Regions from separate parts of the Streptomyces purpurascens genome, predicted to be linked through region 2. Evidence: riboswitches for the same ligand, from Rfam matches in the RefSeq annotation. Region 2 holds a riboswitch; each other region holds the start of a gene.
What was found. A riboswitch is a leader RNA that binds a small molecule or an ion and turns the genes downstream of it on or off. The one in region 2 is predicted to bind cobalamin.
Positions count from the first base shown of each region.

Region 1: it holds a riboswitch for cobalamin, as region 2 does, so the genes downstream of both, OHU35_RS06725 (ABC transporter substrate-binding protein) here and OHU35_RS38405 (energy-coupling factor ABC transporter permease) in region 2, are expected to answer to the same signal.
Region 3: it holds a riboswitch for cobalamin, as region 2 does, so the genes downstream of both, OHU35_RS12695 (prenyltransferase/squalene oxidase repeat-containing protein) here and OHU35_RS38405 (energy-coupling factor ABC transporter permease) in region 2, are expected to answer to the same signal.

Region 1 is NZ_CP108341.1:1,481,084-1,483,335, forward strand. It holds gene OHU35_RS06725 (ABC transporter substrate-binding protein) at 1-912, opposite strand, end outside; cobalamin riboswitch at 982-1,170, opposite strand; gene OHU35_RS06730 (CoA-binding protein) at 1,251-1,664, shown strand; gene OHU35_RS06735 (4-hydroxybenzoate 3-monooxygenase) at 1,673-2,252, shown strand, end outside.
Region 2 is NZ_CP108341.1:8,460,231-8,462,482, forward strand. It holds gene cbiQ (cobalt ECF transporter T component CbiQ) at 1-344, opposite strand, end outside; gene OHU35_RS38400 (energy-coupling factor ABC transporter substrate-binding protein) at 350-718, opposite strand; gene OHU35_RS38405 (energy-coupling factor ABC transporter permease) at 715-1,416, opposite strand; cobalamin riboswitch at 1,446-1,653, opposite strand; gene OHU35_RS38410 (serine/threonine-protein kinase) at 1,722-2,252, opposite strand, start outside.
Region 3 is NZ_CP108341.1:2,780,202-2,782,453, forward strand. It holds gene OHU35_RS12685 (SAM-dependent methyltransferase) at 1-383, opposite strand, end outside; gene OHU35_RS12690 (hypothetical protein) at 417-656, opposite strand; cobalamin riboswitch at 688-820, shown strand; gene OHU35_RS12695 (prenyltransferase/squalene oxidase repeat-containing protein) at 932-2,146, shown strand; gene OHU35_RS12700 (SCO2322 family protein) at 2,143-2,252, shown strand, end outside.

The sequences.
Region 1 (2,252 bases), 7.0 Mb from region 2:
CTTGTGCTTGACGGCGTCCATGTTCTCGGTGACCGGGTTGGACTCCAGGAAGGCGATCTTCTTGGCGGCCGACTCGGCGGTCTCCGAGTTGCGGGTCAGATCGCCGATGACGAGGACGTCGGGGTTACGGTCGGCGACCGTCTCCCAGTTGACCTGCGGCCACTCCTCGTGCGTGTCGTCGAAGGCGTTCTTGGCGCCGAGGGCGCGGGTCATGATGCCGGGCGCTCCGCAGCAGCCGGCCATGTAGGGCGACTCGGAGTTGGCGAACCAGTACAGAAGGGAGACGTCGGAGGCGTCGATGCCCTGCGTGGCCTTCTTCATCCGCTGCTGGAGGGAGGCCACGAGCTTGTCGCCGCGGTCCTGCACTCCGAACACGGTCGCGAGGTCCCGCACCTCGCCGTAGACGGCGTCGATGCCCAGCGCCTTGTCGCGCTTGCCGTCGCCGCCGCCCGAGTTGTCCTTGCCGGCGCAGTCGGACGGGGAGACGTACGTGGGCACGCCGAGCTTCTCGAACTGGTCGCGGGTGGCGACGCCGCCCGTGCCGAGGGTGGAGACGAAGGACGCGGCGACGAAATCGGGCTCGGAGTCCAGGACCCGCTCGAAGGAGGGGTTGTTCTCGGCGATGCGCGACACCTTCGCGTTGGCCTTCTCCAGCCCCTTCATCACGGGGTCGGTCCAGGTGGCCGTGCCCGCTATTCGGTCGGCGAGGCCGAGGGAGAGCAGGATCTCGGTGGTGCCCTGGTTGAGGGAGACGGCGTGCCGGGGCGCCTTGTCGACCCGGACCTTCCGGCCGCAGTTGTCGAGGGTGGCGGACGCCTCGGCCGTGGGGGGCTTCGAGCCTCCGCAGCCGGTCATGATCAGGGAGCAGGCCGCGAGCAGGACGGCGGCACGGGCGGGTCGGGCGAGGGGCAAGGAAACCAGTCCTCAGACGTCGAGGGCCCGATCGCGGAGCCCGGTCGTACGGTGCTCCCCCGCCGCCGGCCGGCCGCGGGGGCCGCCAGCAGGTCTTCGGACTCGGGTTCACCCGGTGCGGGGCGCCTTCCCGTACGACACGAGCCGTTCAGTGGCAGAGGCCCCGCCCGTCCCCCTCACCGCTGCGCGTCAGTTCCGGATTCGCACCGGATTCCCTGACCCACGTACATGGGTTCGACTGGCCTCGGCAAGCTATCACGGAGGGGTCGGGGAATCACCGCGCACCCTGCGTCGTTGCCCGGACAGCAGCTCTTCCGCGACTCCCGAGGAGGCCGCCGGTGTACGGCGACGACGCAACGATCCGCAGGATCCTCACCGAGCTCGGCGACACCTGGGCCGTGGTGGGCCTTTCGTCGAACCGGCAGCGCGCGGCGTACGGCGTCGCCGCGGTGCTCCAGCGGTACGGCAAGCGCGTCGTGCCCGTGCATCCCAAGGCGGAGACCGTGCACGGCGAGCAGGGGTACGCGAGTCTGGCGGACATCCCCTTCGACGTGGACGTCGTGGACGTGTTCGTGAACAGCGACCTCGCCGGGGCGGTCGCGGATGAGGCGGTCGCGAAGGGCGCCGGGGCGGTGTGGTTCCAGCTCGGCGTCATCGACGAGGCGGCGTACGACCGCACCCGGGCCGCGGGCCTGGAGATGGTGATGGACCGCTGCCCGGCGATCGAGATCCCGCGGCTCGGGCCTTCATAATTGAACGCATGACCCACGCCGCCTCCACCCCTTCGAACTCCGATGCTCCGCAACACTTCCCCGTCGTCGTGGTGGGCGCCGGTCCCGCCGGGCTGACCGTCGGCAACATCCTGCGGGCCGCCTCCGTGGACTGCCTGGTGCTGGAGACCGAGACCCGGGAGTTCATCGAACAGCGGCCCCGGGCCGGGGTCATCGAGGAGTGGGCCGTACGCGGCCTGGAGAAGCGGGGCCTCGCCCGGAACCTGCTGGACCGCGCGGAGCTGCACACCGCGTGCGAGTTCCGCTTCGACGGGGAGCGGTACCGGTTCCACTACGGCGAGATGACGGGCAGTCATCACTTCGTCTACCCGCAGCCGTTGCTGGTGACGGACCTGGTGCGCGAGTACGCCGACGTGCGCGGCGGGGAGATCCGCTTCGGGGTCCGGGACGTCGAGGTGCACGACATCGACACCGACCGGCCGTCCGTGTCGTACACCTGCCCGGAGACGGGTGAACAGCGGGTCGTGCACGGCGACTTCGTGGCCGGCTGCGACGGGGCGCGCGGAGTGACGCGGGCCTCGCTGCCGCCGGAGCGGGTCCGGGTCGCGC
Region 2 (2,252 bases):
CCCAGGGAGGCCGCCGAGGTGCGCAGCAGCAACTCCCCGGCCCGCAGGGGCCCGTCGTCCGCGAGGGAGACGAAGCCCTTCGGCCCGCCGACCTGGACGAGCAGCGTGACCGCGCCGGTCACGCAGAAGCCCAGCGGCACGCGGTAGGCACGCCACAGCCGGCGGGCGGGCACCCCGGCCGGCCCCAGCAGCACGGACACGGCCGTCACGAGCACCAGGGCCGCGCCCGGCCAGGGCGGCAGCGAGATGGCCAGCACGGTGAGTCCCAGACCGAGCACGGCCTTGTCCACGGGATGGCGGCGGCGCCAGCGACTGCTGTGCGCCGCCGCGTCGATCGGCAGCACGCGGCTCAGGCCCTTTCGGCCGTGGACTCCTCGGCGGTGCCGGCTGCCGCACTGTCGGCGTCCCGCTCCCGCGCCTGCCGCTCACCCTGCCGCCGGCCCCGGCGCAGACCGAAGTAGTAGGCGAGGACACCGGCGCCGAGGGCTGCCTGGAGGGAGAACAGCGCCGACTCGATCTCACCGGACGGCGGTTCGTACAGCGGCGAGAACCAGGGCTTGTAGTCCGGCTCGATCTCGGTGATCGCCGTCTCCGCCTCACCGTCGGCGCCCGTGAACGGCTCCTCCTTGTGGTCGCCGAGGCCGAGTGCGAGCGGCAGTACGGCGAGCGCGGCCACGGCGAGCAGCAGCAGGAGGTTGATCTTCGTGTTCTTCTTCATCGGGCGGCCACCTCGGTCTCGGTCCCGGACTGCTTCTTGGCGAGGAGCACGCCCAGCCGGGTCAGTTCGCCCTTGCTGGACTGCACCAGCAGCCGCATCACGAGCACCGTCAGCAGCCCCTCGCTCACCGCGAGCGGGATCTGGGTGACGGCGAAGATGGTGCCGAACTTGCCGAGCGCGCCCACGAACCCGCTGCCCGGGTCGGGGAAGGCGAGCGCCAGCTGCACGCTGGTGACGCAGTACGTGGACAGGTCGGCGAAGAACGCCCCGAAGAAGACCGCGACCATCAGCGGCACGTCGTACCGCCGCAGCAGTTTGTACACGGCGTATCCGGCCCAGGGCCCGACGATCGCCATGGAGAAGACGTTGGCGCCGAGCGTGGTCAGACCGCCGTGTGCGAGCAGCAGCGCCTGGAAGAGCAGGGTGATGGTGCCCAGCACCGCCATGATGGGTGGCCGGAAAAGGATGGCTCCCAGGCCCGTTCCGGTGGGGTGGGAGCAACTGCCGGTGACCGACGGCAGTTTCAGAGCGGACAGGACGAACGTGAAGGCACCGGAGGCACCGAGGAGCAGGGTGCTCTCGGGGTGCTCGCGCACTTCACGGGTGAGCGACCGGACCCCGTGGACGACGAACGGCGCCGACGCGACGCCCCAGGCGACCGCGTGTGCCGGCGGCAGAAATCCCTCGGCTATGTGCATGGCTCAGCAGACCCTCTCCAGCACCTCGTGGATGGTTGACGCGCCTTGGCCGGTCTCCTGGCTTACGGGTACCACCGCCCGTACTCCGCCTTCCCGGGTCACAAGGACCCAGTGGCTGCCCGTGAGGGCCGGAGCCGGACTTCCCGATTCACAGTGGCGAGGGCCGCACCGGCATCACACCGGCTTTCCCGTTCACCAAGGCGTGGTGACAGTAATGCCGAGATAAGGACGATGACAAGCCACCCGAGGGGGCGCGAGAGGGGGCGCGCGAGGGGGCGACCGCTCGCACGGCGGCGCAGGGCCGCTCAGTCGTCGCCCCCGTCGTCATCGTCGTCGCCGTTCTCCCAGGTCTGACGGGGCTTCTCCTGCCGGGGTTTGTCCGCCTTTCGCGGCGGGTCGGCCGTCTCCTGCGCCGGAGCCGTGGGGCTGGGGGTCGCTTCGACCGGGGTCGGGGGAGCGGGTGCGTTGGTGGACGGGGTGATATCGGCCACTGTGCCGGCGGCCGGAGCGGTCGCGTCCGGAGCCGTGCCCGCCGCCGGAGCGGAGGAGAGGGGCGAGGCGGAGCCGGCGGACGGCGTGGCGGCGGGGCTGCTCGCGGAGGGGGACGCGTCGGGTTCCGTGCCCTCCGTCGCGGTGTCGTCGGGCGAGAACCACAGCATGCCGGCGAGCATCGCGGCGGCGAAGAGTGCCGCCGCGGCGATCGTCGCGGCCGCTCTGCGCCGGTTGTCGTTGCCGCCCCGGGGTGCGGCGCGACGCGCACGACCGGTCTGGGCCGTGCGGCCGGTGCGCAGCCCCGGGGCGCCGGGCAGCGCGTACGTGGCCGGGTTGCGGGTCTC
Region 3 (2,252 bases), 5.7 Mb from region 2:
GGTGTGCTGGTGAGCAGCGCGCGGGCGTGGGCCAGCACCAGCGGGTCGTTGTCGACGTAGACGATCCGGCTCTCCGGAGCCACCCGCTGGGCGATCTGGTGGGTGTTGTCCACGTTGGGCAGCCCGGTGCCGATGTCCAGGAACTGCCGGATGCCCTCTTCGGCGGCGAGATGGCGGACGGCGCGGGCGAGGAAGTAGCGGGCGGCGCGGGCCCCGGTCTCGATACCGGGGAAGATCTCACGGAACGCGTCACCGGCCACACGGTCGACTTCGTAGTTGTCCTTCCCGCCCAGCCAGTAGTTCCAGATCCGGGCCGAGTGCGGAACCGAGGTATCGATCTTGGAGAGCGGCTCCTGCTCGGAGTTCTCCACCTGATCAGTCATGGACGCTCCTGCGTGTGGTCGTGGAGCTTCACGTTAACCGGTTTGCCCCACGGACAGGATCAACTCCTCGGCCGTGTCCAGCAGTTCAACCTCTCCACGCGTCATGGTCGGACTTGCGGCCCGGCGGCGCAGGGCCTCCGTCAGGGCGGGCCGGGTGAGCGGGGACGGGTCGGCGAGGAGGGCGGACAGCACGGCGCGGGCGGGGGTGGCGAGGGCGTCACCGGAGACGGCGGCCTGGGCGAGGACCACGGTTCCCGGTGGTGTGGTCGGCATGGGGCGAAGCTACCCTCGGGCGTTTTCCTACGTGCGGGTACAGTAGGCGGGTCGTCATCACCCGTACGGGGAGAAGCCGGTGCAATTCCGGCGCTGACCCGCAACCGTGAACCGCCCGCCGAGGCAGGCGGTGAGCCGGATCGCCCCGTACGGATCGTGACCGGCTCACGTGCCCGGCGCCCGCCGGCGCACGGCACCGTCGAGGTATACGGAGCCGAGCCGCCGGGGTGTCCCGTGCTGCCCGGCTCCCTCACAGGGAGAGGCACCCGCCGATCATGAACGTCCGCCGCAGCGCAGCGGTCCTGGCCGCCGTCACCGTGATCGGCGCCGCCACGCCGGCCGCCGCCGCTCCGTCCCCTTCGCCGTCCCAGGCGTTCCCCTCCGCCCTGTACGGAGACAAGGACCCCAAGTTCGACGGCGTCTGGCGCCAGTCGCTCGCCCTGCTGGCCCAGGACACGGTGGGTGAGAAGCCGGCCGCCAAGTCCGTGCAGTGGCTGGTCCGGCAGCAGTGCGAGGACGGCGGGTTCGCCGCGTACCGCCCGGACCCCACCGCCGCGTGCGACGCCAAGACCATGCTCGACACCAACGCCACGGCCGCCGCCGTCCAGGCCCTCGCCGCGCTCGGCGGACAGGACGCCGTCGCCGACAAGGCCGTCGGCTGGCTGAAGTCCGTCCAGAACGAGGACGGCGGCTGGGGCTACGCGCCCGGCGGCGCCAGCGACACCAACTCGACGTCCGTCGTCATCGGCGCGCTGACCGCCGCGGGCGAGAAGCCGGACCAGGTCGACAAGGGCGGAAAATCGCCCGACGACGCCCTGCTGAAGCTCGCCCTCCCCTGCGGCGGGGACGACGACGGCGCCTTCGCGTTCCAGCCGGACAAGAAGGGCGAGCTGACCGCCAACGCGGACGCCACGGCGGCCGGTGTGCTCGGCGCCCTGGGCCAGGGCATGGTGGTGAAGGCCGGCAAGAAGTCCGACGCCGGCTGCGCGGATCCCCGTACGCCGCAGCAGGCCGCGGCCAACGGCGCCGCCTATCTCACGCAGACCCTCGCCAAGGACGACGACCACCTCACCTCCGCCCTCGCCGGCTCGGACCCCCAGCCCGACCACGGCAACACCGCCGACGCGGTCGTGGCGCTCGCCGCGCAGGGCGAGACCGCGCAGGCCGGGAAGTCCGTGCGGTGGCTGGAGAAGAACTCCGCCGGCTGGGCCGAGCAGGGCGGCCCCGCCGCCTACGCCCAACTGATCTTCGCCGCGCACGCGACGGGCACGAACCCGCGTGACTTCGGCGGCACGGACCTGGTGAAGCAGCTCAACGCGACGGGCCCGGCCCCGCAGGCCCCCGAACAGCCCTCGGCGGCCGACAAGAAGGACGACTCGGACTCGACGTCGGACTTCTTCGGCGTCTGGTGGTACGTCGGGGTCTGCCTCGTCGCCGGTATCGGCATCGGCTTCCTCTTCACCGGCCGCAGGAAGAGCCGGCAGTCGTGATCCGCCGCGCCGTTCTCCTCCTCCTGGCCTCGCTCCTGCTGATCGCGGGCGCGGGCCAGGCCCAGGCCGCCGGCTACCGGTACTGGTCGTTCTGGGACCGCGACGG